Regions from separate parts of the Lysinibacillus sp. NPDC093190 genome, predicted to be linked through region 2. Evidence: riboswitches for the same ligand, from Rfam matches in the RefSeq annotation. Region 2 holds a riboswitch; each other region holds the start of a gene.
What was found. Region 2 has a riboswitch for cobalamin ahead of ACQKOF_RS07970 (hypothetical protein). Riboswitches for the same ligand answer to the same signal wherever they lie in the genome.
Positions count from the first base shown of each region.

Region 1: it holds a riboswitch for cobalamin, as region 2 does, so the genes downstream of both, ACQKOF_RS17420 ((2Fe-2S) ferredoxin domain-containing protein) here and ACQKOF_RS07970 (hypothetical protein) in region 2, are expected to answer to the same signal.
Region 3: it holds a riboswitch for cobalamin, as region 2 does, so the genes downstream of both, ACQKOF_RS23050 (FecCD family ABC transporter permease) here and ACQKOF_RS07970 (hypothetical protein) in region 2, are expected to answer to the same signal.

Region 1 is NZ_JBNNVG010000023.1:41,715-52,676, reverse strand. Features, by position in the region: gene ACQKOF_RS17440 (energy-coupling factor ABC transporter ATP-binding protein) at 1-46, opposite strand, end outside; gene cbiQ (cobalt ECF transporter T component CbiQ) at 46-816, opposite strand; gene ACQKOF_RS17430 (energy-coupling factor ABC transporter substrate-binding protein) at 820-1,092, opposite strand; gene ACQKOF_RS17425 (energy-coupling factor ABC transporter permease) at 1,094-1,840, opposite strand; cobalamin riboswitch at 1,984-2,168, opposite strand; cobalamin riboswitch at 2,397-2,581, shown strand; gene ACQKOF_RS17420 ((2Fe-2S) ferredoxin domain-containing protein) at 2,718-3,089, shown strand; gene cobJ (precorrin-3B C(17)-methyltransferase) at 3,094-4,764, shown strand; gene ACQKOF_RS17410 (sirohydrochlorin chelatase) at 4,779-5,684, shown strand; gene cobK (precorrin-6A reductase) at 5,681-6,442, shown strand; gene ACQKOF_RS17400 (precorrin-8X methylmutase) at 6,455-7,114, shown strand; gene ACQKOF_RS17395 (cobalt-precorrin-5B (C(1))-methyltransferase) at 7,114-8,247, shown strand; gene cbiE (precorrin-6y C5,15-methyltransferase (decarboxylating) subunit CbiE) at 8,204-9,424, shown strand; gene cobI (precorrin-2 C(20)-methyltransferase) at 9,417-10,124, shown strand; gene cobM (precorrin-4 C(11)-methyltransferase) at 10,124-10,909, shown strand; gene ACQKOF_RS17375 (cobalt-precorrin 5A hydrolase) at 10,902-10,962, shown strand, end outside.
Region 2 is NZ_JBNNVG010000007.1:82,284-93,245, reverse strand. Features, by position in the region: gene argS (arginine--tRNA ligase) at 1-805, shown strand, start outside; gene ACQKOF_RS07985 (MerR family transcriptional regulator) at 1,354-1,743, shown strand; partial or broken gene ACQKOF_RS07980 (class I adenylate-forming enzyme family protein) at 1,736-3,240, shown strand; gene ACQKOF_RS07975 (acyl-CoA dehydrogenase family protein) at 3,242-4,909, shown strand; cobalamin riboswitch at 4,996-5,178, shown strand; gene ACQKOF_RS07970 (hypothetical protein) at 5,197-5,409, shown strand; gene ACQKOF_RS07965 (ABC transporter substrate-binding protein) at 5,429-6,394, shown strand; gene ACQKOF_RS07960 (FecCD family ABC transporter permease) at 6,391-7,392, shown strand; gene ACQKOF_RS07955 (adenosylcobinamide amidohydrolase) at 7,389-8,855, shown strand; gene ACQKOF_RS07950 (cob(I)yrinic acid a,c-diamide adenosyltransferase) at 8,861-9,424, shown strand; gene ACQKOF_RS07945 ((Fe-S)-binding protein) at 10,131-10,962, shown strand, end outside.
Region 3 is NZ_JBNNVG010000043.1:19,975-30,936, forward strand. Features, by position in the region: gene ACQKOF_RS23015 (YcdB/YcdC domain-containing protein) at 1-135, shown strand, start outside; gene ACQKOF_RS23020 (YusW family protein) at 398-679, shown strand; gene ACQKOF_RS23025 (MarR family winged helix-turn-helix transcriptional regulator) at 818-1,252, shown strand; gene ACQKOF_RS23030 (ring-cleaving dioxygenase) at 1,303-2,286, shown strand; gene ACQKOF_RS23035 (nitroreductase family protein) at 2,377-2,994, shown strand; gene ACQKOF_RS23040 (NADPH-dependent FMN reductase) at 3,057-3,599, shown strand; gene ACQKOF_RS23045 (biotin transporter BioY) at 4,060-4,656, opposite strand; cobalamin riboswitch at 4,828-5,020, shown strand; gene ACQKOF_RS23050 (FecCD family ABC transporter permease) at 5,162-6,208, shown strand; gene ACQKOF_RS23055 (heme ABC transporter ATP-binding protein) at 6,214-7,008, shown strand; gene ACQKOF_RS23060 (DMT family transporter) at 7,565-7,879, opposite strand; gene ACQKOF_RS23065 (DMT family transporter) at 7,879-8,232, opposite strand; gene ACQKOF_RS23070 (TetR family transcriptional regulator) at 8,295-8,873, opposite strand; gene ACQKOF_RS23075 (hypothetical protein) at 9,020-9,190, shown strand; gene ACQKOF_RS23080 (endonuclease Q family protein) at 9,263-10,429, shown strand; gene ACQKOF_RS23085 (S-layer homology domain-containing protein) at 10,587-10,962, shown strand, end outside.

The DNA.
Region 1 (10,962 bases), on a different contig from region 2:
CATAAGCGTAGGATAAATGTGTTAAATCAAAGTACAAATCTGTCATCAGAAAAAACCTCCATAAATGATGAGGAGTATAAAAATAGCAGCAATACCTACCCAATTTTTCGTGTTATAGATAACATCATCTTGCCAATAGACAGTTTCGCCACCACGCGCTTCCATCGCATTGTTTAGCTCACGACTGCGTTGGAACATCTCGACAAATAAAGCAGCAATCAGCATTGATACTGAACGAAGCCACTGCATAGGGGAGCTGTATCCTAGACGAGCCTGCTGGGCAAGATGGATTTTCTGCATACTGTTTAAAAAGATAAAAATAAAACGATACGTTAGTTCTACTAGCTCTACAAATAGAGTTGGAAGTCGCCATTGTCGTAGCACGTAACAAATAGATTGGACTGATGTTGTGAGAATTAAAAAATACAAACAGCTAATGCTGCCAAGGACGATGAAAAAAAGCTGTTGCGCTGTCATGAGGCTCGCACTGCCGATAAAAATCGTCCAACTATTAAGTGAAAATGACCAAATGTGCGTTGGTAGTGTGCTAGTTGTTGGTGCTATAGAAATTAAAATTGACACTAAACTTGATAGTAAAAAAAATCCAGGTAGCAATAGTAATTTTGCATAATATTTTGTAGGAATTTTTGCGCCTAAAATGATAAAAACACTCATCACAATAAATGTAATGAGTGAAATTCGTTCATCTCTCATGATAAGCGACAATATAAGTAGTCCAAGGGATAACGTCATTTTTTCTAGCGGATGAACAGACGCTAATTTATTCAAATAAGCATACTTATCAATGAGTAACATCGTTTAACCCTCTTTATGTTTGCCGCGCATTAAGCCGATGAAATAGCCAATAAATCCAGCGCCAATAGCAGCTTGTAGTGCGAATAATAAGCTTTCAATTTCACCGCTTGGTGGCTCCCATAAGCTTTCAAACCATGGCTCGTAGTTTGCATCTATTTCACTAATTGCTGCTTCCGCTTCGCCGTCAGCCCCCTCGAATTCTGCACCTTTTTGAATAAATAGGGGAACGATCGCTAGTAACACAACAACTGCTAAGAGCAGTAAGTTTTTTTTCATTTTAGTGTGCCTCCTTTGTTGAGAACACACGTAGAGCTTTTAATTCACTCACATTGTATTTTTTCAGGAAATTCATAACGATCACTGTTAAAATTCCTTCACTAACAGCAAGAGGAATTTGTGTTAACGCAAAAATACCAGCAAATTTTGTGAATGAAGCCATAAAGCCTCCGACCTCAGAAGGGAAGGCAAGAGCTAATTGTACAGAAGTGACAACATATGTACCTAAGTCACCAAGCATTGCTGCTAAAAAGACTGCAAGGGAAAAGGATAACCCTATTTTTTGTGAGCCTTTAAATACATAGTAAGCGATAATAGGGCCCATAATTGCCATGGAAAAGGTGTTTGCACCTAATGTTGTAAGCCCACCATGTGCTAAAAGTAAAGCTTGGAATAATAATACGATTGTTCCGATAACACTCATCGCTAATGGTCCAAAAAGAACTGTTCCGAGCCCAACCCCAGTTGGATGCGAGCAGCTCCCTGTTACAGAAGGGATTTTTAAGGCTGATAGCACAAAGGCAAAGGCACCCGATAGACCTAATATCATTTTTGTTTCAGGATTTTCATCAATGGTTTTACGAATAGAACGTAATCCTAAAATAATAAATGGAATCGAAATGACCCACCAAAAAATCGCCCATTCGATTGGTAAAAAACCCTCCATAATATGCATCGCAAATGCACGATTTGGCACGAATAAAAATGCCAATAAGAAATAACTAAGCTTCCAAGCTGAGAATTTCAAAAATCTCTCCTCCTCACATTAATATTTTTCGAATTAGTATGCGAAAATAAAAAAACACTTCTCCAACTTTGGAAAAGTGCATAGCTAAAAAAGTAAATAAAATTCTAATCTGCTAAGCCGCACACCCATCCTCGTAGGTTGAAACGATCACATATTTTTCGGCAGGTCTCCTGGCTTTAGTTCAACGTTTTATAGGCCTTCCCATCCTTTGGACAGTGACATTATCTATAAAACTCTCTAGTACAGTGGCGGGACCGCGCCGGACTTGAACCGGCTTCCCTTTTAAGCGAAATGATGAACAATTCGCACCGAAAAAAGATGAAGTTGTGAGATTTCACGACAAAGTGTAACATGATTTTCCATATATATGCTATACTTTTTGTGAAAAAATTTTCAATTGAGGATCTATGTCGAAAATTCGGATAAATTGAAAACGAATGTGATATTTTTCTATAAAAAATTAATAAAAATGTCACAAATTAAAAAAGAAATATTGAATTTTTTAAATAATAAGATATGATAGAAACAGTTTTCTATTACATGAAAGATCATAAATTCATATAAAACATCCATAAGTGCTTGAATATTTTCAAGATAATAGGGAAATCGGTGAAAATCCGATACAGCCCCCGCTACTGTAATAGCTGATGAAATCGCGGATGCCACTAGTGAAAACTTAGGAAGGCGCGAAAGTAAAAAGAAGCTTAAGTCAGGAAACCTGCTTATGTGATGATGCATGCAAACTTTTCGGAGGGAGAAGTTGAAGCGAGAGCGAGTACCTGTATATATTCGTTTTTCTTTGGCTTCTACTACCTTTACTCTTCGTCTAGAGTAAAGGTTTTTCTTTGTCCTAAAAGCAAATGAGGGGAGAACAACTATGACAACTTGGAATTTAGAGGGGATGAAAACACATCTTTTTATTTGCAATGGTAGTAGCTGTATGAAAAAAGATGCTGAAGATATTACACAGGCAATTCGTGATGAAATACAGTTGCTAGCGCTTGATCAGGAAATACATACGACAAGGACCCGCTGTAATGGTAGGTGTAAGGATGCTTGTGTTGTCATTGCTTATCCTCAGGGGAATTGGTACCGTGTGCCGACAACGGAGCATGGGAAGGCACTCGTACAAGATTTAAATCATGAAGCGTTACATAATGAGCATGTTTTTACATTGCGTGAAGGTTCGTTGCAGCGTACAGCACAAACAACAGCCATTAAAGGCATTGAAAAGGTGAAAGAGGGGTAGCGAAATGGCGCAAAAAGGTAAGATTTTCGTAGTTGGCTTTGGCCCTGGAGACTTTAAACATATTACGACTCGTGCTGTGGAGGCACTACAACAAAGTGATATGATCATAGGCTATAAAACTTATGTTGAACTTATTCAGGATTTAGTTAGTGCAAAGTCGATTATTAGTACTGGTATGACAGAGGAAGTTTCACGTGCACAGGAAGCGGTGCGTCAAGCAGAGGCTGGAAGTATCGTATCGGTCATTTCCAGCGGTGATGCAGGGGTTTATGGAATGGCAGGATTAGTGTATGAGGTATTAATCGAGCTAGGTTGGACGGAAGCAACTGGTATCGAGGTAGAAATTGTTCCAGGTATTTCGGCTATTAATTCGTGTGCAAGTTTACTAGGTGCTCCCATTATGCATGACGCCTGTACCATTAGTTTAAGTGACCACTTAACACCTTGGAATTTAATTGCAAAACGAGTAGAAGCAGCAGCAATGGCGGATTTTGTTATCGCTCTTTATAACCCAAAAAGTGGACGTCGTACGAGACAAATCGTTGAGGCACAACGGATTTTATTAGAATATCGTTCCCCAGATACGCCAGTTGGACTTGTGAAGAGCGCGTATCGTGACCGTCAGGAAATTACGATGACTACTTTAGCAGAAATGCTTGAACATGATATCGGCATGTTAACAACAGTTATTATCGGGAATTCAACAACATTCTTCTACGACAATAAAATGATTACGCCACGTGGTTATCAGCGTAAATATACACTTGGTGAGGAAAAACAGCCGTTACGACCATATCAACGACTTAAGGAAGAAAATGAACCATGGGCGATGAATCAAGAAACAGGAGCAGCGCGTAATGATTTTGCGACCGATCCTAATGCCAATCGTATTAAGCCCAGTTTAGCCATAACACCACAACCAAAGCCTAGAAAATCATCACTGGAAATGGCGACAGCTGCTCTTGTAATGGTGAAGGGAACGAGCGCTGTGAAGGTATCACCTAAGCTTGTTCAACAAAAAATCGAATCTGTTTTTGAATTAGCAGTTAGTCCTGGGGTAGCTAATAAGTTTTTTAGTCCTCAACAAATGATGACGTTAGCTGAAGTAGTTGGTGAAGAAGGAACGATGGAGTATACACCAGACCATCAAATTCATTTGAAAATTCCAACGTCTGAGCCTGAAACGATTACCGCAAAGCTTCGTGAAGTTGGCTTTTTACTAGCACCACTTGGTGACGTGTTATCGTTAAAGGCTTGTGACTTCTGTTATGGAGAAAAGTTTGATTCGATTCCATATGCTGAAGAGATTCAAGAAAAGCTTGGTGGTATGTCGTTACCGAAAACATTAAATATTGGCTTTAACGGCTGTGGTATGGCGTGTTATCGAGCAGTATTTGATGATATTGGAATTGTTTATCGTAAAAGTAAATTTGATGTTTTTATTGGTGCCAAGCCGGTTGGTCGTACAGCACATGCGGCCCAGCCAGTTGTTGAGGGGTTAGAGCCTGATCAGCTCATACCACTTATCACAGACATTATCGAAGAATATAAAGCAAATGCGCACCCAAATGAACGTTTGTTTAAATACTTCAAGCGTGTGAAAAAGATTCTACATTTTACGTATCAGGATATGTCTTCAAAAATAAAAGTTGAGCCCGCTCCATGCGGCGACTAGTGAGGGGTAATGAGATGAAAGCAATTTTATTTGTCGGCCACGGGAGCCGTTTAGAAGCAGGGAATGACGAGGTACGCACGTTTATCGAGCAAATGACACCTCGTATTGATGATAGCTTTTTAGTAGAAACATGTTTTTTAGAGTTCGCTTCGCCAAACATTGAAGAAGGTATTACGAACTGTGTAGAGAAGGGTGCTACAGAGGTACATGTTATTCCGATTATTCTTCTTCATGCTGGACATTCCAAACTACATATTCCAGCAGAGATCGAACATGCGGGTGAGCATTATCCAAATATAAAGTTCACATATGGTCAAACAATCGGTGTCCATGAAGAAATATTTGCTATTTTAGAAGATCGTTTAGCAGAAATCGGCTTTAGTGCTGAAGAAGAACATAAAGATACAGCCGTTTTATTAATTGCACGAGGCGGCAGTGATCCATATGCAAATGGTGATTTTTATAAAATTACACGTTTGTTATGGGAAAAACTCCCTGTTCAGTATGTGGAAAGCGCATTTATGGGTGTCACAGATCCACGTGTAGAAGAAGGAATAGAGCGCTGTGTGAAGCTTGGTGCCAAAAAAATCATTATGCTACCGTACTTTTTATTTACAGGTATCCTAATGGAGCGTATGAACGGCATGTGCAAGCAATTTAACGAAAAATATGCTGACTGTGATATTCAAATTGCCAACTATTTTGGCTATCATGAGCGTTTGCAAAATGTGCTATTAGAGCGTATTGAGCAAGCTGTTAATGGCACATCGACAGGTATGCAAGATTTAGAAAATTATCGTGCTTATGCGGCAGTGCATGGACCTGCGCATCATCACCATCATGACCACGATCATGGACATGACCACCACCATCATGACCATGACCATCATCACCACCATGAAGAGGAGCCGGTAAAATGATTTTCATGTTAGCAGGGACGAGCGATGCTAGGAATCTAGCACTTGAACTACAGTCAGCAGGTTATGCTGTGACGGCTACGGTCGTCACTGATTCAGCCGCTTCAAGCCTTGCAGAAGTCGGTCTTCCTCATTTAATCGGTCGTTTAACGGCGGAGGAGATGGCGACGATTATCACTGAGCGAGGGTACCGTTTAGTTGTAGATGCCTCTCATCCATTTGCTGAAGAAGCTTCAAAAAATGCCATGGCGGCAGCTGAGCAAGCCAATGTTCCGTATATTCGCTATGAACGTGCTCATGAGCATTATGCCCATCCACTAATTACGGTTGTGAAGGATTATGAGGAGGCTGCCCATTTAGCAGCTGAAAAACGTGGCGTCATTATGTTAACTACGGGCAGTAAAACGCTGGCTACCTTTACAAAGGTGTTACATGGCTTAGAAAATACGCGAGTGATTGCACGTATGCTTCCTCGACTCGATAATATGGAAAAATGTGAAGCACTTGGTGTGGCACAAAGAGATATTGTTGCCATACAGGGCCCTTTTTCTAAAGAATTAAACGAAGCCCTCTTTCGTCAATATGATGTGACATTGATGATTACGAAAGAAAGCGGCAAGGTTGGCTCGGTGGATGAAAAGCTAGAGGCAGCCCTTGCATGTGGCATTGAAACAATTTTAATTGCAAGACCAAATATAAAATACGGACAGCAATATTCTACATTTGAAGATGTACTACAAGCTGTACAAAACACACTTTAGGAGGCAATACAGATGGACTTTAAAACAGATTTCAAACCTTTAACAGTGGACCCAGATAAAATTTACGATTACAGTTTCTCTATTATTGCAGAGGAAATGGGTGAGCATAATTTCTCAGAGGATGAGTGGAAAGTTGTACGTCGCATCATTCACGCTTCTGCTGACTTTGAATTAGGACGTAGCGTAATTATTACACCAGGAGCACTTGAGGCCGGTATTAAATCAATCCTTGCTGGTCGCCATGTCATTGCAGATGTGCAAATGATTGAAAGTGGTTCAGGGAAAAAACGCTTCCAAAAGCATGGTGGCGATTTACACTGCTATATTGCAGATGAAGACGTATCGATTGAGGCGAAAAAACAAAACACAACACGTGCGATTATCTCCATGCAAAAGGCAACTAAATTACACGAAGGTGGCATTTATGCGATTGGTAATGCACCAACAGCATTGCTTGAATTGATTCGTTTAATTAAGGAAGGCTTAGCGAAACCAGATTTAATTATCGGTATGCCAGTTGGCTTCGTGTCAGCTGCTGAATCGAAGGAAGAGCTATTAAAACTAGAAGGTATTCCGTATATTACAAATGTTGGTCGTAAAGGCGGTAGTACAGTGACGGTTGCCGCATTGAATGCTGTCTCACTTTTAGCGGATGAACAGGCGAAAAAATAATGGAGCGGAAGCCTAAAAAGGATCCCAAGGACATGCGTCACGGTTATACAACGGGATCCTGTGCGACTGCAGTAACGAAGGCCGCATTACTTGCCTTAATTACAAATGAAGAGCAAGAAACAAGTACTATTCATTTGCCGATTGGCCGAGATGTGACCTTTACGATTGAAAAATGTACATTTCAGCAGGATGCTGTCAGCTGTGAAACGATTAAAGATGCTGGTGATGACCCGGACGCAACACATAAAGCACTCATTGTTGGCACGGTAAGCTGGGCCGATATACCAGGCATTCATCTGGACGGTGGAATTGGTGTCGGGCGCGTAACAAAGCCCGGCTTACCAGTACCTGTCGGAGAAGCAGCCATCAATCCAGTACCACGGAAGATGATTCATAGTACTGTACAAGGCGTACTTGATGAATTTCAAATTAAACGAGGTGTTAACGTAGTTATTTCCGTCCCTAAAGGTGAGGAAATTGCTAAAAAAACGTTAAATGGGAGACTTGGTATTATTGGAGGCATCTCCATTTTAGGCACAAGGGGAACCGTCGTGCCTTTTTCGAGTTCCGCTTATATGGCTAGTATTGTCCAAGCGATTAGTGTTGCAAAAGAGGCTGGTTGTGAGCATTTAGTTGTTACGACTGGTGGACGTAGTGAAAAGTATGCGATGGCACAGTACCCTCATTTGCCAGAGGAAGCGTTTATAGAAATGGGCGATTTTGTAGGCTTTACATTAAAGCATTGTAAACGACTTGGTATGAAGCAAGTATCGCTTGTTGGTATGATGGGGAAATTTTCGAAGGTGGCACAAGGTGTCATGATGGTGCACTCCAAAAGTGCTCCTATTGATTTTAACTTTTTAGCTCAATTAGCAGTGGATATAGGTGCTGATGAAGAAACCGTTATGAACGTACGAGAGGCAAACACTGCTTCACAGGTCGGAGAAATTATGGCAGAAAAGGGCTATGATGCATTCTTCCACCACTTATGTGGGGCATGCTGTTATTCTTCATTACATCACATTAAGGGCGGTTTAACGCTTTCCACATCGATCTATTCGATGCAGGGACAATTATTAGGAAGGGCTGATGACATTGCATCGATCGATGAAATTGATTGGAATCGGGGATAACGGACAAGAAAGCTTGCTACCGCAATATGTACAGTGGATTGAAGACTGTGAGGTGCTTGTTGGTGGGGAGCGTGTTCTAGAATTTTTCCCGAACTTTACCGGTGAAAAAATGTTGATTAAAGGTGGTCTTTCAGCGCTTGTTGAAAGATTATCTACAGAAACAAGAAATACAGTTATTTTAGCGTCAGGTGATCCGTTATTTTACGGAATCGGTGGGTATTTAGCGAAAAAGCTAGACATTGACGTTTATCCATATATGAGCTCACTCCAGCTTGCTTTTTCAAAGATGGGGGAAAGTTGGCAGGATGCTTATGTCACTAGTATTCATGGGCGCTCGATGAAAGGCCTAGCACAACGTATTGATGGTAAAAAGAAAGTAGCACTGCTTACAGATGCAGAGAATAATCCAAATGAGCTGGCACGTTATTTAAAACATTTTGGCATGACAGAATACCGTGCATTTGTGGCAGAAAATTTACAGGGCACAAATGAGAAATTCGGCTGGTATTCGCTTGATGAATTAGAAATGGCTGATTTTTCTCCTTTAAATGTTGTCATTCTGCAGCAAACCTCAGTACCGAAACGTTATGCACTCGGTATCGATGATGAAGAATTCTCACAGCGTAAGCCAGACAAAGGTCTGATTACGAAAAAAGAAATTCGTGTTTTAAGTTTACAAGCGATGCAGCTACAAAAGGATAGCATCATTTGGGACGTTGGGACATGTACGGGTTCGATGGCTATTGAGGCTGGCAAGCTTGCGCCAGAAGGTCAAATATTTGCAGTGGAGAAAAACGCCCCTGATTTAGAAAATTGCTTGCAAAATCAGCAAAAATTCCGTGTAGATATTACAGCTATTCATAGTAAAGCGCCAGCAGGACTTGAAAACTTCCCTGATCCGGATGCGATTTTCATCGGCGGCACAGGAGGAGAAATGGTGGAGTTATTGCAATTGTGTTGTACACGCTTAAAGCCAAATGGTCGTATTGTCTTGAATGCGGCAACAATTGAAAATTTATATAAAGCAGTCGAAGCGATTAAGTCTTGTGGTTTTGCTGTAGACATCTTGCAGGCACAGCTTGCGCGCAGTAAACCAATATTAGATATGACACGTTTTGTCCCATTAAATCCGATCTACATTATTTCTGCATATCGAAAGGAAGAAAATCATGAGTAATCTTGGTATTTTATATGGCTTGGGCGTAGGTCCTGGCGATCCAGAGTTAATTACAGTTAAGGCATTCCGTGTCATTCAAGAATCGCCTGTTATTGCCTATCCGAAAAAACTAAAAGGCAGTAAAAGCTACGCACATCGTATCGTAGATGTCTATATTAACCCAGAAGAAAAGGATATGCTTGGCCTAGTATTTCCAATGACAAAGGATGAGGCTGTATTAGAACGCGAATGGACGAAATCAGTGGAACTTGTCTATGAAAAATTACAAGAAGGTAAGGACGTCGCATTCGTAACAGAGGGAGACCCATTATTATATAGTACGTTCATCCATATGATGAAGCTTATGCAGGACATGCACCCTGACGTTGAAATTCGAACAGTTCCTGGAATTTCTTCATTTAATGGTTCAGCATCCCGACTTGGTATTGCACTGGCAGACGGAGATGACCGTGTTGCCATTATCCCTGCCCATGATGACTATGATGCAATGCGTGAAGCGATTGAAAGTCACGATGCAGTGGTGTTCATAAAAGTAGCGAAGGTTATTGATTTAATGCTTGAGGTGCTACGTGATTTAGATTTACTTGATAAGGCATCAGTCGTAACAAAGGTAACGTCTGACGAGGAAATTATTTGGGATGTACAGGAGCTAGACGGTGTCGATTTAGAATATTTAACGTTAATGGTGGTGCGTAAATAATGAAGAAAATTTATATTGTCGGCGCTGGTCCTGGTGATCCAGATTTAATTACAGTAAAAGGCTTACATATGCTACAAACAGCAGACGTTGTGATGTATACAGATTCTTTAGTGAGTGAGGACCTTATTGCAAAGGCACGACCAGATGCTGAGGTTATTCGTACAGCAGGTATGCATTTAGAGGAAATGGTAGCGGTCATGATAGCTCGTGTCAATGCGGGGAAAGTGGTAGCTCGTATGCATACAGGAGACCCTGCTATGTATGGAGCGATCATGGAGCAGGTGGCACTGTTAAAAAAAGAGGGCATCGGCTATGAGGTTATTCCTGGTGTTAGCTCTGTCTTCGCTTCCGCAGCGGCAATCGGGGCAGAATTAACAATTCCTGACTTAACACAAACACTTATTTTAACGCGTGCTGAAGGACGTACACCTGTACCAGAATTCGAGAAGCTACGCGATTTAGCGAGTCATCACTGTACAATTGCATTATTCCTGAGCGCAACGCTAACAAAGAAAATAGTAAAAGAATTACAGTATGCTGGCTGGGCTGATGATACACCAGTAGCTGTTATTCAACGAGCTTCTTGGCCAGATCAAAAAATCGTACGTACAACATTAGTTGAACTGGATGAAGCGATGCGTGTGAACGGTATTCGTAAGCATGCGATGATTTTAGCTGGCTGGGCATTAGATCCGACTATTCATGATAAAGATCAATATCGTTCGAAATTATATGATGCTACCTTTACACATGGCTTTAGAAAAGGCGTGAAGACTAGTGATTGAGTTACAAGAGGGCGTATTGCCAGAGGTTGACCAACGAAATCCTTATGCAGTTG
Region 2 (10,962 bases):
AGACGGTGCTACTTGGTTCCGTTCGACAACATTTGGCGACGATAAAGACCGCGTGTTAATTAAAAATGATGGCTCTTTCACATATTTAACTCCAGATATCGCATACCATGAGGATAAAATTGTACGTGGCTTCGATAAATTAATTAATATTTGGGGAGCTGACCACCACGGTTATATCCCACGTATGAAGGCTGCTATTCAAGCACTTGGCTACGACCGTGATACACTTGAAGTAGAAATTATCCAAATGGTTCAGCTTTATAAAAACGGTGAGAAATTCAAAATGTCTAAACGCACAGGGAACGCTGTTACAATGCGTGAGCTTGTAGAAGAGGTTGGCTTAGATGCAGTTCGTTATTTCTTCGTGAAAACTGCGGGCGATTCTCACATGGACTTTGACCTTGACCTTGCCGTATCTCAATCAAATGAAAACCCAGTGTATTATGCACAATATGCACATGCACGTATTTCTTCTATTTTACGCTCAGCGAATGAGCAAGGATTTGCTGCAACAACAGATCATTTAACTCTGTTAACTGCTGAAAAAGAAATTGATTTACTGAAAAAAGTGGGCGACTTCCCGAAAGTGGTAGCAGATGCTGCGAAACACCGTACACCACACCGTATCGCCAACTATATTCAAGAAACAGCAGCTGCATTCCACAGCTTCTATAACGCTGAAAAAGTGTTAGATGCTTCAAATAAAGAGCAAACAGAAGCTCGCTTAGCGCTTATTACTGCTGTGCGTACAACAATTGCCAACGCATTACGCTTAATCGGCGTATCTGCACCGGAAAAAATGTAATAATAGTCTTCCTAGCCCCCGGCACAACAATGTGCCGGGGGCTTTTTATGTTGAAATGGACTTGGTCTTGTGCTTAGCGGCGGAATTTCGGGTTTTAGCGGCGTTCCTCCTTTGGTTAGCGGCGCAATTCACACTTTTAGCGGCGAATTCCAACATAAGCTGGACAATTTGACAAAACTAAAGTCAGGGTTGAAAAACTTTTTATAGAATTTTACACAATATAAGGACTTGATGGATAGAACCGCTGAAGCGACGGATAGAGCAGTCAAAGCGACGGAAAGCCCCGCCAGAGCGACGGAAAAAACAGACGAACCGACGGATAGAAGCGGAGGCGACGGATAGGTCCATCGAAGTGACGGAAAGCCCCTCCAGAGCGACGGAAGGAACAGACGAACCGACGGATAGACCAGCCAAACTGACGAACAGCACTCCGAAATATCCCAATTCATCTCTTTAGTTCGATAATTTTCTTCAAAATTCGGAAATCTTGTTGAAGTTTACGTTAGCGTCAATGATATACTGAGGAAAAACGGGAAGGGGAGATGATGTTGAGGACGATTCAAGAAGTGGCTAAGCAATTTAATGTTTCAACACGGACAATTCGCTATTATGAGGAGCTTGGGCTGCTTAATCCTAATCGATCATCTACTAATCAGCGAACCTTTTCAAAAAAAGAATTAGCGAAGCTTAAGCTTATTTTCCGAGGAAAGCGTTACGGGTTTTCACTTGAGGAGATTAAGGAGATGGTGTTGCTGTTTGATTTTGATCGCACGGGCATTCAGCAGTTGGAGCGTACGGTCGAATATGGGGAGCAAAAAATTCAAGAGATTGATAGCAAAATAGCAGAGCTTGCACAAATGAAGAGTGAATTACTGCAATTACAAGGCATATTTACAGAAAAATTAGCGACTTTAAAGGGAGAGATGGACAATGAATAGTTCGAATTTGTTAGCACGTAATGCGCGAAAGTACCCTATGAGTGAAGCTGTTGTTTGTCAGGGGAGACGGGTGACTTATCGTGATTTAGATGAGCAAGTGACACGTTTTAGTCATGCTTTAGTAGAGCAGGGTGTGCGGCAAGGCGATAAAGTAATCATTTTTATGCCAAATGTTGTAGAGTTTGTTGTTAGCTATTTTGCTATTCAGCGTATTGGAGAGCTATTGTCGTTCCAGTAAATGCGAAATTTACGCTGCAAGAGGTCGAATATGTAGCACAGCATGCTGATACTAAAGCTATTCTAGTACATGAGGCAATTTTTGCAGCAGTCGAAAATATCACGGTTGTTCCTTTAAAAATCAAAACAGGTCAAGAGAAGGCTGGTTGGCTAAACTATGAAACACTTATTCAACATGCGAGCATTCAAACAATTGATTGCCAGTTGAATGAAGATGATGTTTCAACTATTTTATATACCTCGGGTACAACGGGAAAACCAAAGGGAGTATTGTTTAGCTATCGCAATATTTTAACTGTAGCGCAAATGATTGCAGTAGAAATGGAAGTAAAGCCAGAAAGTCGGATTCTTCTTATGATGCCGTTGACGCATTCAGCCCCATTACATTTATTTTTAATGGCAGGAGTACTTGTAGGCTCAACAAATGTGCTAACGCCAACATTTACGCCTGATTTATTGATAGATTCAATCGAGCAGGAACGGACAACGCATTTCTTCGGCGCACCTGTCGCGTATTTGTTAACCGCTCAAATGCCAAGATTGCAAACAACTGATTTATCATCGATGAAATGGTGGGCTTATGGTGGAGCGCCGTTATCACAAAACGAAGTCCGCCATTTACAAAAAGCTTTTAGAACAGAAAATTTAACTTGTGTTTATGGCTTAACAGAGGCTGGTCCAAACGGTTCAATATTGTTTGGCGAAGAGCATGCAACGAAGGCGGGGAGCGTTGGTCGTCGTGCACCACTTGGGGCGGAGCTGCGTATTATCAACGACAATGGAGAAGATGTCAGTGTTGGTGAAGTAGGAGAAATTGTGTTGTCCGGTGAGGGTAATATGCTGGGCTATTATAAGGATGATAGTGCAACAAAGGCTGCATTTATAGATGGCTGGCTGAAAACAGGTGACTTGGCTCGCATAGATGAGGACGGCTATATTTGGATTGTGGATCGCAAAAAGGATGTTATTTTTTCAGGCGGTGTGAATATTTACCCGAAAGAAATTGAAGATAGTATGTTGAGCTATGAGGGGATATTTGAAGTGGCTGTAATCGGTGTTCCACATCCGGAGTGGGGAGAAACGGTGAAGGCCGTTTATGCCGCTAAAACAGAAATTGGCGAGGACGAACTTAAAGCTTATTTGGAGGAGCATCTTGCTAAATATAAAATTCCACGCATCTTTGAACGTGTGGAAGCGCTACCACGAAATGCATCGGGCAAAATACTAAAACAATCCTTGAAGGGGCAAGAGGTGAGATAGTATGAAGGTTTTACAGCAGGAAGAAATGAAAACAACAAACTTTTTTAAAGATAATGATACACTTCATAAAGTTTTAGAAATGATGCTAGATAAAGAGTTTGTGGAATATGCAACACGTGAGCTAACAGATTTCGGTGAGCTTTGTGCTGGAGATATTGATGTGAGAGCCAAACATACGGATAGAGAGGGTGAACCTCGATTACAAAGGTATAATGCCTATGGTGAAGAAGTGTCAGAAGTTTGGGTCAATGATGGCTATAAAAAAACAATTGAAGAAACGTACAATACCGGCATTGTTGGCTATGTTCATAAGGATATTCCGCAATTAGGTAGAAAGGGCAACTATGTTTATAGCTTTGCTCAAGGCTATATACTATCACATGCTGAGCCAGGCTTTTATTGTCCTGTTACTTTAACAATGGCAGCTGCTTATCTCCTTGATCATTATGCGAGTGATGAGGTGAAGGAACACTTTTTACCGCATGTTTGTGCAACTGGAGATACCGAGCTATATGAGGGGGCGACATTTTTAACGGAGCGTCAAGGTGGCTCTGATGTTGGGGCGAATGTTGTAGAGGCAAGAAAGGACGGCAATCAATATCGTTTATATGGGGAGAAATATTTTGCATCTAACGCGGGAATGTGTGGAGTAACCATGGTATTGGCACGCATGGAAGGGGCTCAGGCAGGCTCAAAAGGCTTAACATTGTTTGCAGTTCCATGGCGAAATGAGGATGGCACAGTTAATAACCTGCGCATTCGGCGTTTAAAGGATAAGCTTGGTGTTAGAGCAGTACCTTCTGGTGAGGTTGAATTTGATGGAGCGCTAGCTTATGTCGTAGGTGATCCGAATAAAGGAATTTATTATATGCTGGAGGCACTTAATTTATCAAGAATTTGCAATGCGGTTGCTTCTATCGGTATTATGCGCCGCGGATATTTAGAGGCGAAACATTATGTGACAAATCGTCATGCGTTTGGTAAGCCTTTAACGCAATACCCTATGATTCAGGATACACTAGGGAAATTAGCTGCCAAGCTTCATGTAGAAGTTGCCACAGTTTTTGATCTTATTCAGCTGTACGATAAAGTAACTAGTGGACAGGGGAATGAAGAGGAAATTATTTTAAATCGCTTGTATATTGCTATTATGAAAAAAGAAACGGCAGAGCAAGCTGTGCATTATGCTAGTGAAGCCATTGAATTACATGGCGGAAACGGCTATATTGAAGATTTTGTTACACCACGGCTATTAAGAGATGCACAGGTGCTTACTGTATGGGAGGGAACTGCTAATATTTTAGCTTTAGAGCTCATTCGTTTAGTTGATAAGTTTCATGCGCATGAATTGTTTGTTCGTGTCATGGAGGAGCGCCTAGAAAAATTAGCTGACAGTCCATTAGTCGAAATTGTAGCGGAGCAATTAGCAAAACTAGATTCAACTTTGCAAACATTTAGCCGTTTAGATGATGCAACGAAAACGTTTGAGGCAAAAAAGGTTGCAGAGAAAATGGCACATATATATGAAAGTGTTGTAGCAGTCGAATGGGCACAAAGATTCGGCGGCAAATATGAGAAGCTAGCAGATATTTATTTAGAGCACACATGGGCGTTACGAGAAATGGGTGCACCGATGAAAACGGTACAGTATTTTTCATATATAGTCTAACTTCTTTCAGTATGCCGGACATAATTGATTTGTTTAGGAGTCGTCTCGAATGGAGGCGACTTCTTTCATTTTCATGTATAATACAATCAACTGAATATTATAAAGGTTCTTTACTTAAGTAAAGTGAAAAGGGAAATCGGTGTAATTCCGATGCGGTCCCGCCACTGTATGTGTGAGTTTTTTCAATCTACGCCACTGAAATTTTCGGGAAGGCTTGAAAAAGCGTATGGAGCACGAGCCAGGAGACCTGCCTTTATAGAAAACACGTTGTAGCCTACGAGGATAGGATGGTGGATTTTGTATATGTTTTTTGTGCAAATTTGACCCCCTCATTGTTTTATGATGAGGGGTATTTGTTTTGGAAGATGAATGTCGATAAATTTGAAACAGTGGGCGATAAATCCACAAAGTTGGGCGATAAACTCACAATGTTAGGCGATAAAAAACTAAAATGTATCGATAAATCAGAAAAACAAAGCGATAAAAACTATATGCACTAATAGACTAAGGGGGATTCACATGAAGAAAATTTGGAAAATAGGATTATCAGCATTTTTAGCTATTGGCTTGCTTGCTGCATGTAATACAAAAGAGGCAACAAATGAAAAGCCATCATCTTCTGAGCAACAAGAGACTGCAAAAGTAGATCAAGCAACATTCCCAATGACGATAAAGGATGCTACTGGCAAGGATATTACGCTAGAAGCACCTCCTAAAAAAATTGTCTCTCTCATTCCAAGTAACACAGAAATTTTATTTAGCCTTGGCTTAAATGATGAAATAGTTGGTGTAACAGATAATGACGATTATCCACCAGAGGCTAGTAAAAAAGAAAAGGTTGGCGGTATGGATTATAATATTGAACGAATTATTGCTTTATCGCCAGATATCGTTCTTGCGCATGCATCGGGTATGAGTTATTCAAAAGGAGCAATTGAACAGCTTGAGGCTGCAGGTGTGAAAGTATTTGTTGTAGCGGATGCAAAAAACTTTAATGAAACTTACACAACGATTGAACAGCTTGGTCGTGCAACAGGAAAACTAGAAGAGGCTAAAAAAATAGTCGCAAACATGAAGACAAAAGTTGAAGAAGTTGAAACAAAACTTGAGGGTGCTGAGCCAAAGAAAGTCTTAGTGGAATCGTCTGATGAGCCACAGATTTATACAGCTGGTAAAGGTACATTTATGAATGAGATGCTAGAAATGATTCATGCCGAAAATGTGGCAGCAGATACAAATGACTGGTATCAAATTGATGCTGAACAAATTATCGCGAAAAATCCAGATGTCATTGTTGTGGCATATAATTATGTACCTGATATTTTAACGAAAATTCCACAACGTCCAGGCTTTGAGACAATTACTGCTGTGAAAAATAAAGCTATAGTACAAGTGGATGAAAATACGACAAGTCGTCAAGGTCCTCGTTTAGCAGATGGTCTGGAGGAATTAGCAAAGGCCGTCTACCCAGAGGCGTTTAAATGAGTAAAACAATTGTAGCCTATGGTTCAGCTATTACGCTTTTAATCATTAGCATCTGGTGTGGAGTAGCGATAGGCTCAGTTCATATTCCACTAGAAGTAGTGTGGAATAAGGCGGCTGATGAAACAGCTGCCAATATTTTGTGGAAAATTCGTTTACCTCGAGTCCTACTGGCAGGGCTTGTAGGGGCATCACTTGCTATAGCAGGGGCAGCTTTTCAAGGCTTATTAAAAAATCCTTTGGCTGACCCTTATACGTTAGGTGTTTCCTCTGGTGCATCAGTTGGCGCAGTTATGACGATTTTCTTTAGTATATCAATACCTGTAGTCGGCCATTATACATTGCCAATCTTTAGTATGATTGGTGCCATATTAACGATGGTAGCTGTTATGGGTTTTGCTAGAATAGTAGACCGTTCACTAAAAATGGAAACTCTTATTTTAACAGGGGTAATATTTAGTTCATTTCTAGGTTCCCTGATTTCATTAATGATTGCATTGTCTGGTGAGGAGCTACGCCAAGTTATCGGATGGCTGCTCGGTTCAGTATCGATGCGTGGTTGGCCATACGTTCAGATGATTATCCCGTTTGTAATAATTGGCTCAATTATGCTTTGGACACAAAGACGCGAGTTAAATGTTCTGTTATATGGAGAAGAACGCGCGAAGCACTTAGGTGTCAATGTTAAGCGTAGTAAATATATTATTTTAGTGGGTGGATCAATGTTGACAGGAGCTGCGGTAGCGGTTTCTGGAACGATTGGCTTTGTCGGTTTAGTTGTTCCTCATATGACGAGAATGGTTTGGGGTTCCGATCATCGTCATTTATTGCCATTATCATTTTTAAATGGAGCAACTTTGCTGATTATTTGTGATTTAATAGCACGAACAATTATTATACCAAGAGAGCTACCGATCGGTGTCATTACTGCATTTATTGGGGCGCCCGTTTTTTCCTATATTTTTTATAAGCAACGTAGAGGCAAGGGGGTACGGGCATGATTGTTGTTGAACATCTTTCTGGTGGCTATGAAGATGTACCGATCGTCCATGATATTAGTTTTTCCGTTGAAAAAGGAAAAATACTAGGGATTTTAGGGCCGAATGGTAGCGGGAAATCCACTCTGTTAAAAGTAATAAGTGGCATACTACCAGCAACTGCAGGCACTATATTAGTAGATGGTAAAAATATTAGCTCTTACAATGCTCGTGCATTAGCAAAAAAAATGGCGGTGCTACCACAATTACATGCTAATGCCTTTTCAAACAGTGTACGGGAGGCAGTATCACTTGGACGTTATCCACATCAAACGGGCTTCTTTTCAAGCTGGACTGATCGTGATGAACAAGCAGTGCAACAGGCGATGCTGCAAACAGGTGTGAAACGCTATGAACAGACACCGATGGAATTTTTGTCGGGCGGTGAACAACAGAGAGTTTTTGTAGCTCAAGCTCTTGCACAAACAGCGGAAATATTGCTGCTAGACGAGCCAACGAACCATCTTGATATTGCACATCAACGTCAAATTTTAGATATGGTGCGAAAGGAAGCAATTGAACGTGGTTTAACCGTTATTATGGTGCTGCATGATATGAATTTAGCTTCTCTCTATTGTGATGAATTATTACTAATGGAGGAAGGACGGATGCGGGCATTGGGGGCGCCACATGAAGTATTAATCGCTTCGCAAATCGAAGACGTCTATCATGCCCGAGTTGCAACTTATGCACATCCAGAAATCCCAAAGCCTCAAATTACCATGATGCCAGCCTCAGTTGAACATCAGCAACGTGCTGTCATTAAAAAAGAAAATTTCACTATTACGGATCGTTACATTCAGCTTCAATCAGAGTTTCCTTTAAAAATAGTGTCCTCAGCTGTCCATAATCCGGGTATCGGTTGGTATGATTGTCTGCTAAATCGCTCTGTACCAATAGATTATGTTATTAATGATGTAAAGAGAGAGGTCGCTGAATTTTTACTAAAGGAGCATTTTTTATCTACAAGCACCGTCGTCATGTTAACAGCTGTCCCAACAAATCTAGTAGCTATTAATGAATTTAAAGCTTCCTTTGGCAGCGTCCTAGTTGCCGTTACGGCTGGAGTTGGCAATGCTGTTGATGTGTCTCGTGCACATGAAAGACAAGATGAACCACATATTGGTACTATAAATACGTGGGTCATTGTTAATGGTTGTTTATCAGAAGAAGCGTTTTTTCAAGCAATGATGACGGCTACCGAGGCGAAAACAAAGGCATTGCAATCAGAAAATATTCGTGATGAACTTAGTGGTACGATTGCGACTAGTACAGCTACAGATAGTTTATTGATTGCAGCGACACAAAAAGGGGAAGAAATGCTGTACGGTGGTCCCGTTACTGATGTAGGTAAGATTATCGGTAAAGGTGTTTTTGAAACAACTGTGCAGGCGATAAAAAATTATAAAAAGAATTCAAGGAGATGAGAGAAATGAAGCTTTACACGAAAACAGGCGATACAGGGAAAACAAGTCTTATCGGTGAACGTGTTGATAAAGATAGCTTACGCGTAGAGACATATGGGGCCATTGATGAATTAAATTCTTTTATTGGTAAGGCTGTCAGTGAATTAGATCGTGAGCTATTCAAGGATATTCTAATTGATTTAGAAACGATTCAGCATGAGCTTTTCGATGCAGGCGGTGACCTCGCTAACGTCATGAAGGAGCGTCATTATAAGCTGACAGAGCAGCCAATTGAAGTGTTGGAAACGCGTATTGATGCATTGTCAGATGAAGCGCCACCATTACAGCGCTTTATTTTACCAGGTGGTGCTCCGGCAGCTGCAACTTTACACATAGGTCGCACAGTAGCACGTCGAGCAGAGCGTCAGATGGTAACGCTTATGAAGGAAATCGAAGACGTACCGACAATTGTACAAAAATATTTAAACCGTCTATCTGATTATCTATTTGCAGCTGCACGTGTTGTTAATTTTAGATTGAATGTCGCGGATATCGAATATATTCGAAGCGGCAATGTCTTTAAAAAATAGCCTGTAATTTATAGACAAATTACGCTCGTTAGCAAAACGTGGGGTTGATTTCCGTTCCGACTGAGCGCTTTGTTGCTGCCGCTTCGCTTTCGCACAGATAAAACATTTGTTGCTGCCGCTTCGCTTTCGCACAGATAAAACATTTGTTGCTGCCGCTTCGTTTTCGCACAGAGCAAAGCTTCCTGGGGGCGTCCGATGAGCCGCTTCACTCGCGCTGCTCGCTCCAGGGTCTCGGGCCAACACGATGTTGGTCACGAAGGCGTTATCACAGGATGTGATGGTTTTAGCCTTCGTTCCTCTATGGCTAATCCCCAAGGAGTCGCCCAGTCTCCACTCCAATCAACCTATATACGTGGGATAGCTTTTAACAAATATCATCTCAAACTGAAAAAGTCGATTTGCCACCTTAACATGATGCAAATCGGCTTTTTTGAGTATCTAAATACAACAAAAGAAGATAAATTTATAATATATATAAATAAATTTCTTTAGTGTTTTAGCACGCTCTTTAAAATTCAGGGTGGCTTTTTTTCTTGTAAAATGTAAGAATATAAAATTATCAGAAATATTTCCGTTTTATGTTGACTGAATGCTCACTCATTTATTAGAATAGGAATATAATGATGGAATGACGTACATTTACGTATGAGCTAGCAAATTTATCACAAAGAGAGAAACTTACGACAAACTAAAGGGGGGACCAACCATGAGTCCATTAGTAATTGCAAACATTGTTCTAACAGTCGTGGTTGTGCTTTATGCAGTAGGATTGTTCTTCTATCTGTTAAAAACACGCTATAAATTTGTGCAATTGGGGAAAAAGGTTGAGTTTGATGAAAGTGTTAAAGAACGAGTTCGATATCTTATGGTTAATGTACTTGGCCAAAACAAGCTATTAAAAGATCCAAAGAGTGGTTTAATTCACGTCATGTTCTTCTATGGATTTTTAATGGTGCAGCTAGGTGCCATTGATTTAATTTGGAAGGGGTTAGCACCTGGATCACATTTGCCGCTTGGCATTTTCTACAGTATGTTTACATTCTTCCAAGAGCTTGTAGTATTAATGATTTTAGTGGCGGTTGTGTGGGCATTTTACCGTCGTTATGTAGAAAAGCTAGTACGTCTTAAACGAGGCTGGAAAAATGGTCTTGTCTTAATTTTCATTGGTGGGTTAATGGTATCCACATTGCTTGCAAATGGTATGGGAATAATTTGGCATGGTGAAGGACTAACTTATACAGAGCCAGTTGCTTCTGGCATTGCTGCTATTTTTGGCTACTTGCCAGCATCAGCAGCGGCTGTTGTTTTCTATGTAATGTGGTGGGCGCACTTATTAACTCTTTTGACATTCTTAGTGTATGTACCACAATCGAAGCACTTCCACTTGATTGTAAGCCCGATTAATGTGTACATGAACCGTTTAGATCGTACAGGTACGCTAACACCGATCGACTTTGAAGCATTAGAAAATGCTGAAGATGAAGAGGATATTCCAGCAATTGGTGTTGGACGTATTCAAGACTTCACACAAAAACAAA
Region 3 (10,962 bases), on a different contig from region 2:
GCAATGGGATTAATGGATGCACAGCAAAATAAATTTAATGCTACTGAGAAAGTGACATATGCAGAGTTAGCTGTTTCAACAGTTCGTTTAGCAAAAGCTATTAACGAAAATAACAACGGTCGTAATTACTGGTAATCGAAAATGAAAAGAGTATCTCCTATTAGTTGGGGATACTCTTTTTTGTTTGTAGGCGATTTGGGAAATAATATTTGAAGAAAGGAGTGTCAAGATGAGAATGAAATTAGTATTAGTTGTTTCGTTAATGACAGTAGGACTCTATGGTTGTAATAAGAAAAGTGCAAGACGTCACTGCCAATGCTCCGACTAACAAAATGCTGGACAGCAGGTGGGTGATACTGCCACTGAACAAATAACATTTAATTTTTTGGAGTTTTCATTGGCTGTTGATTATTCTGCAACTGAGTCTTATGAGGTGGAATATGAAAATAAAAAATCTGGCTTAGAGGCGAAGTTAAAGGATGAACGTAAAAATAAAAGCTTAAAGGTGATGCTATACAAGATTAGAACCATTGTTCAAGCAACTGACATTACTCCAAACGCTGAGGTAATAGATCAGATAATATTAGTATTTAATATTGCTGAAGACTTCCATTCGATTGAGGTTGAAGTGGAGTTTGCTGGCTCTTTTAATTTCGCTAGATTATCGTCTTCCATGTAAGGGCACGAATAAATGAGCCAACATTGTACTTTAGGAGATTACAGTAAAACAAAAGGTTTGCTGTTTAGAAGCTTATATGTTATTATTATCTCGAATTAAAGATAATCGAATTCGAAGTAAATGAAAAGAGGGAGTCGTATGAAGGAAGACAATCGTAATTTAAAAGCTTTTACGGTATTGTTCCGGGCGTATCAAACGATTCAGGATGCAACAAAGAGAGATTTACTTCAATACGAATTAAATCAAACCGAATTTTCGGTACTTGAGTTTTTATATCACCATGGTGAGCAGCCAATTCAAGTGATCGGAAAGAAAATTTTAATCGCAAGTAGTAGTATTACGTATGTTATTGATAGGCTCGAACAAAAAGGTTTTGTGTATCGACGTTCTTGCCCGAAGGATCGTCGTGTGACATATGTTTTATTAACATATGAAGGACAGACATTAATGGAAGAAATATTTCCAAAGCATGAACAAAAAATTAACGAGATTTTTGAAGTATTAGATCAACAGGAGATGGACACAATGATTCTGTCTCTGAAAAAGGTTGGTTTGAACGCAGTTAATAAATAAAAAATTTTACGCAATTATCTCGAATTCGAGATAATTAGGAGGAACAGAAAATGAATCATTTAAAAGGAATTCACCACGTTACTGCTATTACAAGTAGTGCTGAAGAGAATTATAAATTTTTTACTTATGTGTTAGGGATGCGATTAGTGAAAAAAACGGTTAATCAGGATGATATCCAAACATACCATTTATTCTTTGCAGATGATAAAGGTAGCGCTGGTACCGATATGACGTTTTTCGATTTCCCAAATATTCCAAAAGGTGTGCATGGAACAAATGAAATTTCCAAAACCTCATTCCGCGTACCAACAGATGCGGCATTGGACTATTGGGTAAAACGTTTCGATCAATTAAATGTTAAACATACAGGTATTAAAGAGCAGTTTGGCAAGAAAACTTTATCTTTCGTCGATTTTGACGATCAGCAATATCAACTTATTTCTGATGAAAACAATACAGGTGTTGCATCAGGAACTCCATGGCAAGATGGACCGATTCCTCTTGAATATGCAATTACAGGCCTAGGTCCGGTTTTTGTGAGAGTTGCTGAATTTAAATATTTCAAAGAGATGCTAGAAAAAGTGATGCTCTTTACAGAAATTACGGAAGAAGGGGATTTCCACCTATTTGAGGTTGGTGAAGGTGGAAACGGTGCACAAATCGTTGTAGAACTTAACACAGTTTTACCAGTAGCTCGTCAAGGCTTCGGTACAGTACATCATGCTGCATTCCGCGTAGAGGATCGAGCAGTACTAAATGAATGGACTGAACGATTTGAAAGCTTTGGCTTCCATACTTCTGGTTACGTAAATCGTCATTTCTTTGAATCACTTTATGCACGAGTAGCACCACAAATTTTATTTGAGCTAGCTACTGATGGCCCAGGATTTATGGGAGATGAGCCTTATGAAACTTTAGGTGAAAAATTATCGTTGCCACCATTTTTAGAGCCAAAGCGTGCACAAATTGAAAAGCTTGTTCGCCCTATTGACACTGTAAGAAGTACGATTACGTTCGATAAAGAATATGAGTAATACCTTTCATTCCATTCAGCAGAGATACACAAGCCTCTGTTGAATGGAAATTACATACTCTTAACAGAAAAATGATTGGAGGTCAGTTAGATGGAATTTTCAAAACTAATAGATAAGCGTCGTTCTGCGAATAATTTTATTGAGGGCATCAAGATGAGCGAAGAAGATATACGTCCCATTTTGGAGGATGTTAAGCTTGCTCCATCAGCCTTTAACTTACAACATGCCAATTACATCGTTGTATTAGATGAAGAAAAAAAAGAACAAGTAAGAGAGGCGGCGTACGGGCAGTATAAAGTGCACTCTGCCTCAGCAGTTATACTTGTTTTAGGAGATAAAGAAGCCTATAAAAACACCGCTAACCTTAATCAAGGGATGGTAGACTTAGGCATTATTAATGCTTGTGAGTTAGAAAATATTGTCGATGAAAATACTAAATTTTATGAAGAACTTGGCGAGGAGTTTAAGAAGGAGGAAGCTATTCGTAACGCTTCACTTTCAGCTATGTTATTTATGCTGGCAGCTAAAAATCGTGGATGGGATACATGTCCAATGATCGGCTTTGATCAACAACAAATGAGAGCACTTTTTAACGTGCCAGAAACACATGAAATTGCACTAATGATTACTATAGGTAAAGAAAAAGAAACTAGTCGTCGCTTGCGTGGTTACCGTAAACCAGTTGAGGAATTTGCATCCTACTATTAGGGCGGTATAAAATAAAACTGTTTACAAATAATAAAATTAATGCACATTTAGGAGGAAATATTGTGAAAGTAGTAGCAATCGTAGGTAGTATCCGTAAAGAATCTTATAATATGCAATTAGCGAAATTTGTTCAAAAGCGTTATGCAGAGAAAATTGATCTTGAAATATTAAGCTTAAATGATTTACCAATGTATAATCAAGATATCGAAAATGAAGCACCACAATCTGTACTTGATTTTAAAGCAAAAGTAAAAGCGGCAGATGCAGTACTATGGTTAACACCAGAATATAATGGTACAGTGCCAGGTGTTATGGTTAACGCCATTGATTGGTTATCTCGCGTTGATAAAGTAATGATTGGCAAGCCATCATTCATGATGGGAGCATCAATGGGTAACTTAGGTACTGTTAAAGCACAATTACATTTACGAGATATTTTATTCTCACCTGGAGTAAATTCACCATTACTTAGTGGTAATGATGTTTATATTGGAGCAGTACACACTAAATTTGATACAGAAGGCAATTTAACAGATGAGGGTACTATCAAATTCCTAGATGTAGTTATTGATAACTTCTTAAACTGGGTGAAAAAATACGTTTAACTTTTTTCAGCAAATGTCTTTTGTAGCGAAAGCGAAGCGTCAGCTACAGAAGTCTCCCACCTCTATAGGTGGTGAGATGAATGCGGGTTTAATTTACTTTTTCAGTGGTTGTCCAAACACCTGCTGAAATAGAGGAACTCAGTCTAAGAACGCCACGTCCTGTGGCAACGACTGAGTGACCAACATCATGTGCCTCTGGCGGATGTCACGGAATCATCCTTTGTGCAAGCACAAAAGCCGATTCCGGACGTAATTATGCCGAGGCATAATTGATAAATAAAAAAATGTCCCATAAGTGTGCAATATACTTATGGGACATTTTTTTATTTGTTGGATTTAAGATAGAGGTTAATACCCCGACACTCCTGCAGAAAAACTAGTTAGTCAACTGAATCGACAGAAAGAACAGGAGAGCGCCCAGTCGGAACGGAAATCAACCACATGTTATGATGATGACCCTTTATTTAATCGGAATTATTTTTAACACCTTTTGAAGGCGGTGTGCAAAAATACCCGCAAATACAGCTAAAATAATATCCTTTGGTAAAGGAGGCATCATCCAAAGCCATGCTATCTTATAAGTGAAAGCATCAGGAGCACTAGCCCATAGCTTGTAGGCAAAGTACATCCAATTTGTGCCTAGTAAATAATTAATAGCTGTTGCAACTAATGCTGCAACTACATAGCTTTTCTTCGTTCCACTGCGTTCTACAATAAGCCCAGCGACAAATGCAGCTATAATAAATGAGACAATAAAACCAAATGTAGGACTTATAATTTGTCCAAAGCCTCCATTGAATCGTGAAAATACAGGTGCACCTGCTAAACCAATACACATATAAACAGTACAAGCGAGTGCCCCTTTTCTACTACCAAGAATAAGCCCTGCTAAAATAGCAAAAAATGTTTGTAATGTGATAGGTACTCCACCAACCATCATGAAAGGTACAATGGACGTAATATTAGCCCCTATCATCATCAATGTTGAAAATAGTCCAATGTATGCAAGATCGACTGTTCTTAATTTGTGATGCGTGTGTTCCGCAACTGTTGTCATTATTTCACCCCTAAAAAGTAATGTTGATAATATTAGTGTAAAAAAATAATGATTTTGTGTCAACTTAATTATCATCAAAGGTTAACGTAAAAGTATTTTCCTACTTAACTTGATAAATAATGGTTAGTTATAGACTAACTATTAAAATATATGATAGAATCGTCATAATTTTAAATATTCGATGCTAATGGTGTGACATCTTGTACAATGTGTCACTTAAAAGGGAAGTTGGTGCAAATCCGACGCTGTCCCGCAACTGTAAAGAGGAGTTCTATGATGATTTAGCCACTGTTCTAGAATGGGAAGGCAATCATAGTAACGTTGATTCGAAGCCAGGAGACCTGCCAATTAGTAATTCCTGTAATGCCCACGAGGATGAAAGCAATTACGGACAATAGTAGAAGGAAATCATTCTGGTGTTGTTTAATCAAGGGTATTTCTATGCGCATTTGCATAGAATACCCTTTTTGTTTCATTTATTTAGTGATTAGGAGTTTATAAACAGATGAATAAAAAATTTATACTACTATCAATGACTCTTTTTCTAGTACTTATCATTTCAATGACAATTGCGATTATGGTTGGATCGGTTTCTGTTACGCCACTTTATGTATGGAAGGTCATCCTTTCTAAAATCCCAATTATACAAAATTCAATCGAAGAAGATTGGAGTCGCTCACAGGAAATTATCATTTGGCAAATCCGAGCTCCGCGTGTATTACTCGCTGCTATTGTAGGAGCAGGTTTGGCAATTGCTGGAGCAGCTATTCAAGCACTTGTTCGTAATTCAATTGCAGAGCCATATATTTTAGGGATTTCCTCTGGAGCGACGGTTGGTGCTACAGCCGTCATCATTTTAGGTGCTTTTTCATTTCTAGGCGTTTATGCTCTTTCTGTATCTGCATTTTTAGGTTCTCTCACGGCAATGGGGTTAGTTTTTTTCTTATCACGTGTTGGAGGTAGGATTTCCGTCTTTCGGCTTTTACTTTCAGGGATGGCGGTGTCTTTTATTTTATCTGCTATTTCAAACTTTATATTAATGATGTCGAAGCAAGAAGGTGGAATGAAGGCGGTCATGTTTTGGATGCTAGGAAGCCTAGCTGGTGCTAAGTGGAGTAATCTTTTAATTCCTACAATTATTTTTATTGTAGTATTTGCCTTGTTATGGCTCCACTATCGAAGCTTAAATTTATTACTCCTTGGGGAAGAAGCAGCAGTCACATTAGGGGTTAACTTACAACAATTCCGTATACAGCTTATTTTATTAGTTTCATTATTAACGGGTGTGATTGTTGCTGTAAGTGGCTCAATCGGATTTGTCGGCTTAATCATTCCACATATTGTACGGCTAATTGTAGGTTCAAACCATAAATATGTCATACCGATTAGCGCATTATTAGGAGGGATTTTCTTAGTTTGGGCAGATGCACTTGCTCGAATTTTAATTGCCCCTGAGGAAATGCCAATTGGAATTATCACAGCTTTTTGCGGAGGTCCATTTTTCATTTGGCTGCTACGTAGTAACAATTATTCATTCGGTGAAGGAGATTAAAGCATATGACAATAGAAGCGAAACAAGTATCATTCTCCATTTCTGATGAACGTATATTACATGAAGTAAGTATTCGAATAAAGGACAAGCAATTTGTTGGTCTAATCGGTCCTAATGGTAGTGGGAAGTCAACGCTATTAAAGAATATGTATCGTTTATTAAAACCAGAAAGTGGAACAGTATTATTAAATGAACAGGATATTTTAAAGCAACCGAGTAAAAGCATTGCTCGAAATTTAGCAGTTGTGAGTCAAGAAACACCAGTCTTATTCGATTTTACAGTACATGATTTAGTGAGTATGGGGAGAACACCCCATAAAAAACTATTGGAGCTTGATCAAGAACGAGATTTTCAAATTGTAAAAGATGCACTGAACCAAACAGGTATCGCTCATTTAGAGAAACGTAGTTTTAGCTCTCTTTCGGGTGGAGAAAAAAAGCGTGTGATGGTTGCTCGTGCCCTCGCTCAGCAAGCGCAGGTGTTGATTTTAGATGAGCCAACAAATCATCTAGATATTCAGCATCAATTACAGCTTATGGATTTAATCCAAACCTTACATTTAACAGTTGTTGCTGCATTACATGATTTAAACATTGCAGCTATGTATTGCGATCAAATTTATGTTTTACAGCAAGGTCGAATTGTTTGTTTTGGAACACCAGAAGAAGTACTTACACCGGCATTATTACAAGATGTATTTGGTGTTTATGCCGATATTCAAACACATCCACTTACAGGTAAACCATATTTAATGTATATCCCAGAGCAATTCGCGAAGCAAGCTTTAGAAACTACATGATTGATATATATTGAAATAAATTTTTTAAATAAATGCATCTAGAGAATTATAGTGATATGCCAGAAGATACACGCTAAGCGAAGTGGTTGATTGGAGTGGAGACTGGGCGACTCCTTGGGGATCAGCAATAGAGGAACGAAGGCTAAAACCATCACATCCTGTTTAATGCCTTCGTGACCAACATCGGTGCTGCTGTCGCTTCGCTTTCGCGCAAAAAACATCTGTTGGCCCGAGAACCTGCAGCGTAGCGGATGTTTTCTGTGCGAAAGCGTAGTGCTAACGTAGCGGCAGCAACAAAAGCGGCTCATCGGACGCCCCCGGGAAGCTTTGCTCTGTGCGAAAACGAAGCGGCAGCGACAAATGTTTTATCTGCGCGAAAGCGAAGCGACAAAGTGCCCAGTCGAAACGGAAATCAACCCCTCGTTTTGCCGAAGAGCTGTACTTTATTTAATAGACACCTATAGTTATAAAATAAAGTTTCAACGAAAAAGTAAAATCAAACCAAATCAAACCAAACCAAACCAAACCAAACCAAACCAAATCAAATCAAATCAAATCAAGATACTGCTTTTAAGCCTGCCACACCAATAATAATGGCGATGATACTAATAATTCGAGTCAGGTTTTTAGATTCACCGAAGAATATAATATTCACAAGAACAGCACCAACTGTACCAATACCAACCCAAACTACATAGGCAATGCTTAGCTGTAAATAGTTAAAGGATGCGTATAAAAGCACAAAGGACATTCCGAAGCCGCCTATATATATTAATAAATTACGTATATTTTTTTCCTGACTATAAAAGCGTAAACCTACAACACCGATAATTTCTGAAATTGCAGCTAATAAAACAAGTAACCAACCCATTATGCACTAGCTCCTTTCTTTTCATCATGATCTCTTGAAGGGTTATCAGCTAAATTAAGACCAATAACACCCAGTACTAAAATAAACATGAAAATGCCTTTAATAGCATTAAACTCGCCTTCAAAAATAAAAATGTCCATTAATGTAGTACCAATTGTACCTACCCCAGCAAAAGTCGCATAAACGGTGCCTGTAGGTAAGTTCTCACAAGCTTTCGATAAGAAATGGAAATCGATCGCAATTAGAGACACAATAATAATCCAATGCCACCAAGCATTTGCAACATTAAAGCCAAATATCCAAAACAATTCAAACAAACTAGTTAATCCAACATAAATCCAATCTTTTTGCATAGTTAATTTCCTTCCTATTATGACTGACGTTCAGTCATTTTTGATGTAAAAGAGAACGTCACTTAGGCGTGACGTAAACCGAGTGCATGATGTAAAAAGTCGATTAGCTCAAGCTTTTGAAGTCTAATTGATTCTTCTTCACTGTCGTCATACAAATAAATTTGTTCAGCGGCAGATTCTACTAGACCGATTATAAGTTTAGAAGAACGTGTAGTATTTAGAGAAGCACGTATCGTTCCTTGTTGTTGAGCTTCATATAAGAAATTATTCATCCATTCATAATAGGGAGCATATATATTTTCCCATTCTTTCATATGCTCAGTTTGTGTAATACCGGCATAGATAAGTGCAAATACATCTCGATATTCCTCTGTTAGAGAAAAAATTATATCTATTACTTTTTCAAGTTGCTTTGCAAAAGGCTCCTGTTTTGTAATACCATCGTTAATAGCAGCAATAATTTTCTCAACCATAACTTTCGCAATGGCTGGCATAACTGAAAGCCTAGATGGGAAATAAAGATAAAATGTCCCTTGCGCAATACCTGCAGCTTTTACGATATCAGAAACCTTTGTCTTTTCAATTCCTTTTTCACGGAAAACATCAATTGCAGCTTGAATAATTTTCTCTTCTTTTGACATGAAATCCCTCGCTTTTAGCCTGCTTATTTAATATGTTACAAAAAATCTGAAATAAAGTCAAAGAATAATGACTGATAATCAGTCATTATTTTTGTGTATATATGTTCTTATTTAGGGAATTTTATTCGTGAAAGGATTTGATGAAAATGGAAGAGATAAAAATTGCCCAACTAGATCAGCAACAGCTTGAAAAAATTAATGAGCTAGAAAAGAACATGGGAGTGACATTAGTGGCATATGATTCTTCGACAATGTCATCACAGGGCTCGGGTGCCTTTGAGTCAAATAATAATACTCACGGCAATCGTCCATCATAATTAAGAATGAAATGCCTTGCAGCAATGTGAGGCTTTTTATTTTATCTAAAAAAATAATAGGGGGTTACAATGGTGCAGGATTTCTATGCAGATTTACATATTCATATTGGACGCACTTCAAGTGGACGTGCTGTTAAAATTACTGGCAGTAAAACGTTAACGTTAGCAAGAATTTTAGAAACTTCAAGTGCAAGAAAGGGACTAGATATTATCGGGATTATTGATTGCCATTCACCAGAAGTACTGGATGAAATGGCAGAGATGATAGAGTGGGGTGAACTGAAGGAGTTGGAACGGGGAGGGCTTCGTTTTCAAGAAACAACACTTATTCCAGGTACTGAAATGGAGATTTATGATCAGCATTGCCTTGGACCAATCCATGTCCTGGCCTATTTTCCAACACTTCTGCTTATGAGGGAATTTTCAAATTGGATGTCTAATCATATGAAAAATATTCATTTAAGCTCTCAGCGCATTTATTGTGATGGTCGAACAGTGCAGCAAAAGGTTTATGAATTAGGTGGGCTTTTTATCCCTGCCCATGTTTTTACACCATTTAAAAGCTTGTTCGGTAAAGGCGTATATCGTAGTTTAACAGAAGTATTTGACCCGCAGCTTATAGATGCGATAGAGCTTGGTTTAAGCTCTGATTCCGATATGGTGAGTAACATTAGAGAGCTGCAAGCATATACATTTGTCAGCAACTCTGATGCACATTCACTTGGGAAAATTGCACGTGAGTATCAAAAATTAAGACTATGTAATGCAAATTTTACAGAATTAAAGATGGCACTACATGAACAGCAGGGTCGAGCAGTAACAGCCAATTATGGCTTAAATCCGTTGCTCGGTAAATATCATCAGACTGTCTGTGCAAAATGTGGTGAGCAGCTTGGCAATTCGGCAACAATCTGTACAAACTGTCAAAGCACGCAAATGATAAAAGGTGTTGCAACACGTATTAAGGAGCTTTCAGAGCAAGTTACAGATAAACGTGCACGACCAGCGTATATTCACCAAGTACCACTGGACTTTATTCCAGGATTAGGGCCAAAAATGATGGACCGATTAGTACAAGCATTTGGTACAGAGATGAACATCTTGCATCGAGTTACACTAGAACAACTCGAACAAATCGTGCCGCATAAAATTGCCAAGATGATCGATTTAGCAAGAACAGGGCAATTGGCAATCGAAGTTGGTGGTGGCGGCATTTATGGGAAGATCCAACTGGAATAAAAAAGGCTCATCACCAAAAGTTGTGGATGACATTAACGTATGCCATTTATTAGTCGGAATAGAAATCAACCACACGCTATGGTGAGGAGCTTATTTAACCCATTTTCATTCTCAATATATTAAACTTGTAATTAGTAAAAATTGGAGGAGTGGGTGTATGCAATTATCAAAGAAATTTCGATTTTTAGCGGCTAGCGTTCTGGCATTACAACTAGTAGTACCAATAGGTGTAAATGCTGAGGAACAAAGAGACTACAAAGCGCCAAGTTGGGTAGTTCAAGCAGATTATGTAGCACTGGGCGATTCCTTAGCACATGGAATGAATGAGGTTGGTTTAATTGGGTTAGGTTATCCAGATTTTGTTGCACAAACTTTACAACAAGGTGGTTTAATCACTTCTTATAATAAGGGATTTGCTTATTCAGGCTATACAACGAAAGATGTATTAGAAGATATACAAAATAATGTGGAAAAGCCAGTGGTAGGATTCGGTTATCAAAGAGAAAAGGTAAAGCTTCGCACATCTATTAAAG